Regions from separate parts of the Nocardioides sp. BGA-UO-ETr-FS32 genome, predicted to be linked through region 3. Evidence: predicted binding sites of a transcription regulator. Region 3 holds the regulator's gene; each other region holds the start of a gene.
What was found. The regulator LexA, encoded in region 3, represses DNA repair genes until DNA is damaged. The targets are predictions, from matches to a motif close to TCGAACANNTGTTCGA.
Positions count from the first base shown of each region.

Region 1: the regulator LexA is predicted to act here: its motif matches at 1,811-1,826, upstream of ruvC (crossover junction endodeoxyribonuclease RuvC).
Region 2: the regulator LexA is predicted to act here: its motif matches at 1,771-1,786, upstream of imuA' (DnaE2-dependent mutagenesis accessory factor ImuA').

Region 1 is NZ_JCAQOX010000013.1:735,852-740,123, reverse strand. Features, by position in the region: gene ruvB (Holliday junction branch migration DNA helicase RuvB) at 1-613, opposite strand, end outside; gene ruvA (Holliday junction branch migration protein RuvA) at 627-1,226, opposite strand; gene ruvC (crossover junction endodeoxyribonuclease RuvC) at 1,223-1,774, opposite strand; gene AC57BS_RS08740 (YebC/PmpR family DNA-binding transcriptional regulator) at 1,884-2,669, opposite strand; gene pdxT (pyridoxal 5'-phosphate synthase glutaminase subunit PdxT) at 2,705-3,304, opposite strand; gene AC57BS_RS08730 (serine hydrolase domain-containing protein) at 3,350-4,272, shown strand, end outside.
Region 2 is NZ_JCAQOX010000016.1:94,758-99,029, forward strand. Features, by position in the region: gene AC57BS_RS18150 (DNA polymerase Y family protein) at 1-1,072, opposite strand, end outside; gene imuA' (DnaE2-dependent mutagenesis accessory factor ImuA') at 1,089-1,760, opposite strand; gene AC57BS_RS18160 (phospholipase D-like domain-containing protein) at 1,876-3,333, shown strand; gene AC57BS_RS18165 (endonuclease/exonuclease/phosphatase family protein) at 3,351-4,272, opposite strand, start outside.
Region 3 is NZ_JCAQOX010000014.1:319,747-324,018, reverse strand. Features, by position in the region: gene AC57BS_RS11415 (hypothetical protein) at 82-252, shown strand; gene AC57BS_RS11410 (SDR family NAD(P)-dependent oxidoreductase) at 272-1,063, opposite strand; gene lexA (transcriptional repressor LexA) at 1,199-1,921, shown strand; gene AC57BS_RS11400 (NAD(P)/FAD-dependent oxidoreductase) at 1,979-3,196, shown strand; gene AC57BS_RS11395 (alkaline phosphatase D family protein) at 3,263-4,272, shown strand, end outside.

The DNA.
Region 1 (4,272 bases), on a different contig from region 3:
GCTCGTAGAACTCGAGATGGGCGGTGAAGCCGAAGCGGTCGCGCAGCGGACCGGGCAGCAGGCCGGCCCGGGTCGTGGCGCCGACGAGGGTGAAGGGCGGGATCTCGAGCGGGATCGCCGTGGCGCCCGGCCCCTTGCCGATGACCACGTCGACCCGGAAGTCCTCCATGGCCATGTAGAGCATCTCCTCGGCCGGGCGCGACATCCGGTGGATCTCGTCGACGAACAGCACGTCACCCTCGTTGAGACCGGACAGGATGGCGGCCAGGTCACCGGCGTGGGTGATCGCGGGGCCGCTCGTGAGTCGCAGCGGCGTGCTCATCTCGGCGGCGATGATCATGGCGAGCGTGGTCTTGCCCAGCCCGGGCGGACCGGACAGCAGCACGTGGTCGGGGGCGCGGCCACGCCGGCGGGCGGCCTCGAGGACCAGCCCCAGCTGGTCGCGTACGCGTGCCTGGCCGACGACCTCGTCGAGGGTCTTGGGACGCAGGGCCGCCTCGACCGCGCGCTCGTCGCCGTCGGCGTCTGCGTCGGTCAGGCGCTGGAGGTGGCCGAGCTCCGCCTCGGTCAGCTCGGTCTCGTAGGTGTCCTCGTCGGTGTCGTCCCAGTTCATCGTCGGGCCCGCCTCAGGCCTTGCTCAGCGTCCGGAGGGCGGCGCGCAGCAGCGCCCCGACGTCGGGGGCGTCGCCTGCCTCGGGTGCGACGGCCTCGACGGCCTTCTCCGACTCCTTGGCCGACCAGCCCAGCCCGATGAGGCCCTGCTGGACCTGGTCGCGCCACGGCGCCGCAGGGGCCGCGGACGCCGCCGGGTGGTGGACGCCGACGGGCGGGCCGACGCGGTCCTTGAGCTCGAGGATGATGCGCTGGGCGCCCTTCTGGCCGATGCCCGGGACCCGGGTGAGCGCCTTGACGTCCTCGGTCGTGATCGCGCGGCGGACCTCGTCGGGGCTCATGACGGCCACGATCGCCTGGGCGACCTTGGGACCGACGCCGGACGCGGTCTGGGCGATCTCGAAGATCTGCTTCTCGTCGTCGTCGACGAAGCCGAAGATGGTCAGGCTGTCCTCGCGCACCACCATGCTCGTCGGCAGGGTGGCGGACCTCCCGACGCGGAGGGTCGCCAGCGTGCCGGGCGTGCACATGAGCTCGAGGCCCACCCCTCCGACCTCGAGGACGGCGCTGTTGAGGGTGACGGCGGCGACCTCGCCGCGGACGAAGGCGATCATCGGGTCCTCACTGGGGTCTGCTGCTGTGACTGCTGGGTCCTGGCCCGCGCCACGGCGGCCTCGAGGCGGTTGCTGGCGGAGCCGCGCCAGAGATGGGTGATGGCCAGGGCGAGCGCGTCGGCGGCGTCGGCGGGCTTGGGCAGCTCGGTCAGCCGGAGGATGCGGACCACCATGGCGCCGACCTGGGCCTTGTCGGCCCGGCCGTTGCCGGAGACGGCCGCCTTGACCTCGCTCGGGGTGTGCATCGCGATCGGCAGGCCGCGGCGCGCGGCGACGACGAGGGCGATGCCGCTCGCCTGCGCGGTGCCCATGATCGTGCTGGAGTCGGAGCGCGCGAACACCCGCTCGACCGCGACCGCGTCGGGGCGGTGCTCCTCGATCCAGGCGTCGAGGCCCTTCTCGATGGTGACCAGTCGCTCGGCGATGGGCAGGCCGGAGCTGGTGCGGACGACGCCCACGTCGACCATCGTCAGCGGCCTGCCGACGCTCCCGTCGACCACCCCGACGCCACAGCGGGTCAGGCCGGGGTCGATGCCGAGCACCCGCACGCCGCTCCCCTTCCGTCGACCGGGCCACGCACCCGTCCGAACATGTGTTCGTGCGCCACGCTAACCCGCCGCGGGCGCGGGAGCGCGGACGACACGCGCGGCGCCGGGCTCAGGCGTCGGCGGCCTCGAGCTCGGCCATCACGTCGGAGGGGATGTCGACGTTGGTGAAGACGTCCTGCACGTCGTCGAGGTCCTCGAGGGCGTCGACGAGGCGCATGACCTTGCCGGCGCCCTCGGCGTCGACGGGGATCTCGAGGCTGGCGACCCACTCCACGTCGGCGGAGTCGTAGTCGATGCCGGCCTCCTGGAGGGCCGTACGGACGGCGACCACGTCGGTGGCCTCGCTCTCGACCTGGAAGGCCTCGTCGAGGTCGCTGACCTCCTCGGCGCCGGCGTCGAGCGTGGCCTCGAGGACGTCGTCCTCGGTGACGTCACGGACCGTGCCGTCGTGGTCCTGCGACTTCGGGACCACGATGACGCCCTTGCGGGTGAACAGGCGCGAGACCGAGCCGGGGTCGGCCATGGTGCCGCCGTTGCGGGTGACGGCGGTGCGGACCTCCATCGCGGCACGGTTCTTGTTGTCGGTGAGGCACTCGACGAGGAAGGCGACGCCCTGCGGGCCGTAGACCTCGTAGGAGATGCCCTGGTAGTCGACGCCGCCGGACTCGGCGCCGGAGCCGCGCTTGACCGCCGAGTCGATGTTCTTGTTGGGGACCGAGCTCTTCTTGGCCTTCTGGATGGCGTCGTAGAGGGTCGGGTTGCCGGCGGGGTCGCCGCCGCCCTGCTTCGCCGCGACCTCGATGTTCTTGATCAGCTTGGCGAAGAGCTTGCCGCGCTTGGCGTCGATCGCGGCCTTCTTGTGCTTGGTCGTTGCCCACTTGGAGTGGCCTGACATGGATCCCTCTATCTGTCGCGGTTCGGGTCGGTGCGTCAGCGGGCCGAGCGCACCAGGTCCACGAACATGCCGTGGATCCGGTGGTCGCTGCCGACCTCGGGGTGGAACGAGGTCGCCATCAGGGGGCCTTGACGGACCGCGACGATCCTACCCGCGGCCGGTCCGTCCTCGACCCGAGCCAGCACCTCGACGTCGTCCTCGACCGACTCGACCCACGGCGCCCGGATGAACACGGCGCGCACCGCCTCGGCCAGGCCGTCGACGTGCAGGTCCTCCTCGAACGAGTCGACCTGCCGGCCGAACGCGTTGCGGCGCACCGTGATGTGCAGCCCGCCGATCGACTCCTGCCCGGGTGCGCCGTCCTCGATCCGGTCGGCCAGCATGATCATGCCGGCGCAGGTGCCGAAGGCGGGCAGGCCACCTCGTACGGCGTCGCGCAGGGGCTCGAGGAGGTCGAAGATCCGGGCGAGCTTGATCATCGTGGTCGACTCGCCGCCGGGGATGACGAGGCCGTCGCACGCAGCGAGCTCGGCGGGACGGCGTACGGACACGGGGTCGGCACCCAGCGCGCGGAGGGCGGCGAGGTGCTCACGCACGTCGCCCTGGAGGGCGAGGACGCCGATGACGGGATTCACGGACGCCGATCCTAGGACCGGGTGCCGGTCGTAGGCTCAGTGCCCATGAGGCTCCTCCGACCTGCAGCGCTCGGCACCGCCGCGCTGGCCCTGGTGCTCGCGGCGGGGAGCACTCCCCCGGCCGGCGCGGCACCGGCCGCCGACAGGGCGGGGACCGTCGACGGCTGGACCGTGCGTACGCCCTCCGCACTGGGCCTGCGCGGCACCGCGATCCGGCGCGGTGCGGACGAGGCGGGACGCCTGGACTCCACCTGTTTCGCCGTGCTCCGCAAGGGAAGGCTCGCCCGCGACTGGAACTGGCGACTGGCGCGCGACGAGCCGCGGGAGGTCTTCTCGATCACCAAGTCGGTGACCGCCACGCTGGTCGGCATCGCGGTGCGCGACGGCGACCTGCGCCTCGACGACCGCGTCTCGCGATGGGTCCCGCAGTGGCGCGGCACCGCGTCGGAGTCGGTGACCGTCCGCAACCTGCTGTCCAACGACAGCGGCCGGTTCTGGTCGCTCGAGACCGACTACACCGGGTTGCTCTCGGCGAGGAGCCGCACGAGGTACGCCGTCTCGCTGCCGCAGCAGTACCCGCCCGGCACCGCCTGGGCGTACAACAACGCGGCGATCCAGGTGCTCGAGGCCGTGCTCGAGCGGGCGACCGGGAAGCCTGTCGCGAGGTTCGCGGAGACCCGCCTGTTCGAGCCGCTGGGCATGACCCACTCGACGTTCATCACCGACCGCGCCGACGACGCTGCCGTGTTCTACGGCATGCGGACCACGTGCCTCGACGTCGCCCGGCTCGGCCGGCTCTACCTCGCCGAGGGCACGGTCGGCGGACGCCGGCTGCTCGACAGGTCGTACGTCCGGCGCGCCGTCGGCCGCTCGTCGACGGTGCACAACGCGGCCTACGGCCACCTGTGGTGGCTCAACCGGCCGGGCCCGATCCGCGGGGCGACGGACGCGGTCGACGACCTGGGACA
Region 2 (4,272 bases), on a different contig from region 3:
GCGCCTCGCCGTGCGCGGCGGCGGGCTCGACCACCTCGGGCACGAACCGGACCCGGTCGATCGGGGCGCGCACCCTGCCGGTGTCCTTGCGGGCGCGCAGGGAGCCGCCGGCCCCGCTCGTGGAGCCCGCCGACTGCAGCTGCCAGTGCACCCGGTCGACCAGGTCGCGGGCACCGAAGTGGCGCGGGTGCAGCCAGGTGCGCGACGAGCACACCACGCCCTCCGACTCGGCCTCGACGCGCACACCGGTGGCGACAAGCTGGTGGTGGGCCAGCTGGGTGACGAACCGCTCGGCGGTGGTGCGCACGCTGAAGGTGATCGCCTCCACCGAGTCGAGGGGAGGCTCGAAGGACACGTCGGCATCGAGCTCGGGGGGAGGCGTACGCGCGGCGAAGAGGTCGCGGTCCGCACCGCGCGCACGCCGGTGCACGGAAGCGCCGTGGACGCCGAGACGCTGCTCGACGGCCTCGGCGGGCAGGCCCGCGAGGTCTCCCAGCGTGCGGAGGCCGAGGCGCTGCAGCAGCCCGACCAGCTCGCGACCGCGCGGGCCGTCATCAGCGAGCACGTGGACCGGCAGGCCCCGCAGGAAGGCCGGGGACCCGCCCTCGGGCACCACGACCCACTGCTGCACCTCGGCGGTGCGCGCGGCCTGCTCGGCGGTGAAGAGGTCGTCGGCGATGCCGATCCGGACGTCCCAGACCTCTGCCTCCACCAGGGCCTGGCAGACGGTCGCGGCGGCATCGGCCTCGGTGCCGTACCAGCTGCCCGGGGCGCGGACGGCGAGCAGGCCCGGGCGCAGCGCGGCCACTCCGGGGCGGAGGTCCTCGACCGTCGCGAGGACCGGCTCGAAGGCGCGGGCGTCGCGGTCGGGGTTGGCGCGCAGCAGCAACAGCTCGGGGCACCGGGCCTGGGCGTCACGGCGGCGCTGGCCGCGGCGTACGCCCTCGGTCCTCGCCGGGCCGTTGCACACCTCCACCACGTTGGCGGAGAGCACCGCGGCGGGGGAGCGCGACGACCTCCCGGCCTCCTCGAGGGCGGCGACCACCGACCAGTCGGGGCACCACACGACCATCACCCTCACGGGTCGCTCACCCGGACGCCCGCCGTGCCTCGCGCACCTCGGTCGCGCACACCTCGGGCCAGGCCAGGTCCGCGCGCGCGGGCGGGCGCGCGCCGCGACGCACGACCACCCGGGCCCGACGCTCCAGCAGCTGCCCGGTGCCGGACACCGGACCGCTCCAGCTCGACTCCTCGACGCTCAGCCGGGCCTCGGCCCGCGGCCAGGCGCCGTGGACGACCAGCGCCGCGGACCGGGTGCGCAGGCGGGAGTCGAGGATCCCCGCCGTGCGCTCGTCGACGGAGGCAGGGGGTCGCAGGACCACCACGCGGAGCACGTCGACCAGCGCGGCCGTCACCTCCAGCCAGTGCTCGCCGGGGTCGGGCACCAGCACCGTGCGCGCGAGCTCGATCCCCAGCTCGGCGGCGGCCTCCGCACCGAAGTCGGTGCAGCCGGCGAAGCCGACCCACTCGCCGGCCCGCGACGCCCCGGCGGCCAGGGCGAGCGCCAGCGAGGCCGAGTCGACGGCGTAGGTCGACCCGGCGTGCAGCGGGACCAGGTCCGCGATGCCGGGCAGGGTCGGGACCGGCTCGAGGGCGGGCTTGCGCTCCATCGCCGCCACCCGCTCGCGCAGCTGCTCGACGACCGATCGCCCGGGGTCGAGCCCCGGTGCGCGGGCGGTGACGGAGCGGGCGGAGGACATGTCCCCATGATCGAACATGCGTTCGAACGAGTCAAGCGGAGTGCCACGGTGGGGTGGACGCGGGCGCGGCGTCGGGCGGGGCGTCGCCGGCACGCCTATGCTGACACGGCTCACCGTGGATGGGGGACTGGTCGTGAAGAAGCTGTCGATGCTCGTGGGGAGCATCTGCCTGGTGCTGGCGACCTCGCTGGGAGGTGCCGTCCCCGGGGCGGCCGCCGAGCAGCCCGGGCCGGTGGCGGAGAAGCCCGCGGCGTCGAAGAAGTGGAAGGCGCCCAGCGGGCCCTTCTTCAACGACCCGCACCGCGCGAAGGGCCACTTCCGGATCGAGCGCAGGGTCATCGACACCATCGACCGCACGCGCAAGGGCGCCACGATCCGGATCGCGATCTACTCCCTGGACCGGATGAATGTGGCGCGCGCCCTCGTGGCGGCCCACCGGCGCGGCGTCAAGGTGCAGATGCTGCTCAACGACCACTGGGAGAACGCGGCCGTGCGGACGGTCCGCGCCGAGGTCGGCAAGGACCCACGGCGCAACAGCTTCATCTACAAGTGCCGGAAGAGCTGCCGGGGGGCGGCCAACGACTTCAACAACCTGCACTCCAAGTTCTACCTCTTCAGCCAGGCGGGTCGGTCCGAGGACGTCGTGGCCGTGGGGTCGGCCAACATGACTCGCAACGCCGCGATCCACCAGTGGAACGACCTCTACTTCACCGACGGCGACCACGAGCTGTTCCGTCAGTTCGTCGGGCTGTTCAACGACATGCGCAAGGACCACGACACCCGCCAGGAGCCGATCGCCTTCTGCGGCACCGCGCTCACCGGTGTCTGCGACGACTCGATCGACAAGCACACGGTCGTCGCGTTCCCGCGGGCGTCCGGGCCGAAGAACGACCTGGTGCTGACCATGCTCGACCGGGTCCAGTGCCGGACCGTCGACCCGGTCACCGGCAAGGTCACCCGCACCCGACTCGCCCTGTCGATGCACACCATGCGCGGCGCCCGCGGCGACTACCTGGCCGAGGCCATCCGGCAGAAGTGGGTCCAGGGCTGCGACGTGCGGGTCACGTACGGCCTCATCGGCTACCACACGAAGGGCGTCATCGCCGCCCCGACCAAGCGCGGTCGCATCCCGCTCCGCTCGACCGGCATGGACTACGACCTCGACGACAACTTCGACCTCAACAACGACGGCATCGACGACCTCATCCTCGACTACTACAGCCACCAGAAGTACCTGATAGTCCAGGGCACCTACAACGGCGTGCCGGACTCGTCGATGGTGCTGACCGGCTCGGTCAACTGGTCGAGCCTGAGCACCGCCAACGACGAGGTCTGGTTCACCGTGCGCGGTGCTGTCGTGGCGAAGAAGTACCTGGCGAACTTCAACTACCAGTGGGACAACACCCGCAACACCCGCAACGCCTACACCACGACGTACGCCAACTTCCGCGTGCGGCGCACGGTGACCGACCCGGACGGGACGACCCGCACGGTCTGGCGGACCGTGCGGCGCCCCGTCACCACCGTCGAGCGTGACCCCTACCTGAAGGGCCCCTACTGGGAGGACGACTGAAGTCCACCCAGGTCGACTCAGCGTCGCGCGGGGAACACCAGTCGGGCCACCACTCCGGCGTGGTCCGAGGGCCACAGGCCAGATGCGGTCCTGTCGTCGGGGTCGCTGCCGACGATGCGCGCGCGGGCGGCCTTGACGTCCGTGCTGTGCAGGACGAGGTCGATCCGCGAGGTCAGCGGGTCGGTGGGGTCGGTGAGCGTCGCGTCGAAGCAGCACGTGTTGCCGGGGTCGCCGGGGTGGGTCCGCGGCCACGCGTCGGCGCCCACGCCGGCCAGCAGGAGCGAGTACGCCGGGGCGTCGGGGGCACGTGAGTTGTAGTCGCCGACGTAGACCATCGGCAGCGCGCCGATCAGGGACGCCAGGTCCGCCTGCCCGGCGAGGAGCTCGCGCGTCTGGGCGACCCGGAGCTGCTCGGCATCGAGACCCGGGAGGCCAAAGGCCTCGAGGTGGGAGTTGACGAACCGGAACGACGCCTTGCCGACGCCCACGTCCGCCGAGCCCCAGCCGCGGGCGACCGGTAGCAGCCCCCCGCCGACGGGGAAGCGGATGATCGACTGGAACGTCCCCGTGCGGGCGTTGGTCGTCCGCACGTCGTCGCGGGCGATGATCACGTCACGGTCGGCCAGTCGCACCGCGCGCGTCGGGAACGTGGCCGTGGGGCTGGCCAGGACCGGGATGGGTGGCGAGGCGAAGTTGTGCGCGGTGGCGCCGGCGACCTCGCGGTAGTCGGCACCGCGGTCGGCCAGCGCGTCGAGCAGCAGGTCGAGGAAGTCGTACGCGACGGTCGGGTCGCTCGCGACGCCGGTCGCCGGGTTGTAGGCGAACGTCGTCCAGGTCGTCACCTCCTGGAGGCCGACCACCGCCGGATCGGCGGCGACGATCTCGTCCGCCATCGCGGCCATCCGCTCGGCCGGACGGGTCGCCTGGACCGCGGCCCAG
Region 3 (4,272 bases):
GCACGGCAGCGGTCGCACATCGCCGCGCAGGTCAAGGGTGAGGCACCCGACGCGCACAAGGCGTTCGGCGACATCCCCGCCGTGTGCGTGATGGACGCCGGCAACAACGGCGTCATCATCCTCGCCGACAAGATGCTGCCGCCGCGCAAGCACGGCGTGCTGATCCCCGGCCCGCAGGCGCACGCGATGAAGCTCGGCTTCGAGAAGTACTTCCTCTGGAAGATGAAGCACGGCCAGGTGCGACTGCCCTGACCCCGATCGAGGAGACCGCTCAGCGGGCGGCGCGGCGGCGCATCGCGCGGCGCCCCTGCGCCGCGAACAGCGACGCGGCGTGCTGCGTGACGCCCGGTGCGAGCGCGGCGCCGCGTACCACTCCCCCGCGCCAGCCCGGCAGGGTCCGCACCACGCGGCGCGAGCCCACCAGCGCGACGGCCGCCTGGGCGACCTCGGCCACGCCGAGGATCGGGCCGCCGGAGTGGGTCAGCTGCGAGCCGAGGCCGTTCGGGTCCTGCGCGGCCAGCATCGCGGTGTCCACCCCGTCGGGGCACAGCGCGTGGACCCGGACCCCGCGCGGCGCCTCGGCGTTGACCGACGCCGACAGCGAGACGACCGCGGCCTTCGTCGCGGCGTACATGCTGTAGCCAGGCACCGGCCCGAGCCCGGACAACGAGGCGACGTTGACGACGTCTCCCCCGGCCGGCCCGAAGGCCGCCAGCGCGGCGCGGGTGCCCCACGTCGTCCCGAGCAGGTTGACCTCCACGAGGCGACGGACCTGCTTCTCCGACAGCGAGGTCAGGGCGCCGTCGTCGCCGACGCCGGCGTTGTTGAACCACGACGTCAGCGCCCCGTGGCGCGCCGCCTCCTCCGCGACCAGGACGTGGGAGGCGGGATCGCGTACGTCCTGCGCGAGGCCCGCGACCGCGCCGATCTCCGCCGCCGTCGCAGCGCCCGCCCACCCGTCGAGGTCGCCGATCACGACGGCGTGGCCGCGCGCGACCATCAGCTCCGCGATCCCACGCCCGATCCCGCGGGCTCCACCGGTGACGACGCACGAGGTCTGCATCCGCCGACACTAGCGACAAAGTAGCGACACGCGGCTTCGAACAGGTGTTTGATCCCACGGCTCCCGGAGGGCTACGGTGAGCGCACGGCTCCCGCCCGGCGCGGACGGTGGGAGCACCCCGCAGTGGAGGACGCCATGGCCAAGCAGGACGACAAGAACGTCATCGAGATGCCCGACGGCCCCCCGGACGCCACCGGGCTGACGCCGCGCCAGCAGCGCGTGCTCGCCACGATCAAGGACTCGCTCGAGACCAAGGGATACCCGCCGTCGATGCGCGAGATCGGCCAGGCCGTCGGCCTCACCTCGTCCTCCAGCGTGGCCCACCAGCTGCGCGTGCTCGAGGGCAAGGGCTTCATCAAGCGCGACCCCAACCGGCCCCGCGCCCTCGAGGTGTTCCTGCCCGAGGTGATGGCCGCCCGCCGCTCCATCTCGAGCGGCGAGGAGTCCAGCGTCGACGAGACCGGCATCGGCGACGTCGCCCCCACCGCGGTCAACATCCCGGTCGTCGGCCGCATCGCCGCCGGTGGCCCGATCCTCGCCGAGGAGCAGGTCACCGACGTGTTCCCGCTGCCCAAGCAGCTCGTGGGCGACGGCACGCTGTTCCTGCTCGAGGTCTCCGGTGACTCGATGGTCGACGCCGCCATCTGCAACGGCGACTACGTCGTGATCCGCCAGGAACAGACCGCCACCAACGGCCAGATCGTCGCTGCGATGATCGACGGTGAGGCCACGGTCAAGACCTTCCAGCGCAAGGACGGCCACGTCTGGCTGCTCCCCCACAACGACGCCTACGACCCGATCCCGGGCGACAACGCCACGATCCTCGGCGTCGTGACGGCGGTGCTCCGCAGCCTCTGAGCACCGTAGGGGTGGGCCGCCATTGAACGGTGCCCACCCCCGGGACACGATGGTCAGATGAGCGACGTCGAGAAGACCTACGACTACGTCATCGTCGGAGCGGGAGTTGCCGCGGCCAGCGCCGTCAAGGGCATCCGCGCCGAGGACGCCAGCGGCTCGATCGGCGTGCTCGGCTCCGAGCCCGACAAGCCGGTCTACCGGCCGGTGCTCACCAAGGACCTCTGGCTCAAGGACGACGCGACGCTCGAGGGCAGCTCGCTCGCCGGTGACCTCGAGGACGACGACGCCGTCGACCTCCTCACCGACACGACCGTCACCGCGATCGACCGCGGCGCCCACGCCGTACGCCTCGCCGACGGCAGCAGCGTCGGCTACGGCAAGCTCCTGCTGGCCACCGGCGCTGAGCCCCGCGTGCTGGGCGTCGCCCCCGGCCCCCGCGTCATCTACTACCGCACGGCCGCCGACTACGAGCGGCTGCGCGCGGTCGCCGCGAACGGCAGCCACGTCGCGGTCGTCGGCGGCGGCTACATCGGCTCCGAGATCACCTCGGCGCTGGTGCAGAACGGCATCGACGTCACCCTCGTCCTCGACCTCGAGGACGTGCAGGAGCAGATGTTCCCCCGCGCCCTGGCCGCCCACCTCACCAAGGAGCTCGCCGACCGCGGCGTGACGATCGTGCACGGCTCGGTCTCTGGTGGCGAGGAGGACGACGGGGGCGTACGGATCCGCCTCGACGACGACTCCCACATCGTCGCCGACGCTGCGGTGATCGGCGTCGGCGTGCTGCCGCGCACCGGACTCGCGGAGGCCGCGGGCCTCGAGGTCGACAACGGCGTCGTGGTCGACGACCGCCTCCGCACCAGCGACCCCGACGTGTACGCCGCGGGCGACGTCGCGTCCTACCCCGACGCCCTCCTCGGCCGCCGCCGCGTCGAGCACGTCGACCACGCCGAGAAGTCCGGCGAGCACGCCGGCAAGGTGATGGCCGGCGCCGACGCGGCGTACGACTACACGCCGTTCTTCTGGTCCGACATCCTGGATGCGGGCTACGAGGCGGTCGGCGAGACCAGCAGCGCGCTCGACCTGGTCGAGGACTGGAAGGACGGCGAGATGGGCACCGGCGTCGTCTACTACCTCAGGTCCGGGCAGGTCCGCGGGGTCGTCCTCTGGAACGTCTGGGACAGCGTCGACAAGGCCCGCGAGGTCATCAAGGAGACCGGCCAGAACCCGGTGGCCGACCCGGAGTCGCTGCGGGGGCGCATCCCGTTCGGGTGAGCTGAACGGCGGGTGAACACTCGCAGCAGGGCGTGATCTTCGCGCGGGTGCGTCGTTGAACCACCCGTGACCCCCTCACCACACCTCACCCGACGAGCCGTGATCGCCGGCAGTGCCGGCGCCGCCGCCGGTGCCGCCACCGTGGCCGGCACCACCTCGAGTGCCCGCGCGACCGCGCACGAGCCGTTCCAGCACGGAGTCGCCTCGGGCGACCCGCTACCCGATGCGGTCGTGCTGTGGACCCGCGTCACCCCGACGCCGGCGGCCACCCCCGGCTCCGGGGTCGGGCCGGACGTGAGCGTGACGTGGGAGGTGGCCACCGACGCGGGCTTCCGCGACGTCGTGCGGCGTGGACGCACCACCACCGGCGCGGCGCGCGACCACACGGTCAAGGTCGACGCGACCCGGCTGCGGCCGGCGACGGCGTACTTCTTCCGTTTCGCCCAGGGCAGCCGCACCAGCCCCGTGGGCAGGACGCGGACCGCACCGGCCGTGACCACCAGCCCCGACCGCCTGCGGTTCGGCGTCGTGTCGTGCGCCAACCTCCAGGCCGGCTGGTTCAGCGCCTACCGTCATCTCGCCGCGCGCGACGACCTCGACGCGGTGATCCACCTCGGCGACTACCTTTACGAGTACGCCCCCGGCGAGTACGGCTACGGCCGCGCCAACACCGACATCCGCCCGCACGTGCCGGCGCGCGAGATGGTGGGGCTGGCCGACTACCGCCAGCGCCACGCCCAGTACAAGGCCGATCCCGACCTGCGCGCCCTGCACGCGCGGCACCCCTTCATCGTCACCTGGGACGACCACGAGGTCACCAACGACGCGTGGCGCGAGGGCGCGGAGAACCACCAGCCCGACGAGGGCGACTACGCCGTCCGTCGCGCCGCCGCACACCGGGCGTACGACGAGTGGATGCCGGTTCGGATGTCCGGCACGGCTGCGACCGGTGACGGCACCCGCCTGTTCCGCACGCTGCGGTTCGGCGCGCTCGCCGAGCTGAGCATGCTCGACCTGCGCACGTACCGCGACCAGCAGGCCAGCACGCCCGCGCCGAGCCCGGTGCCGAGCCCTAC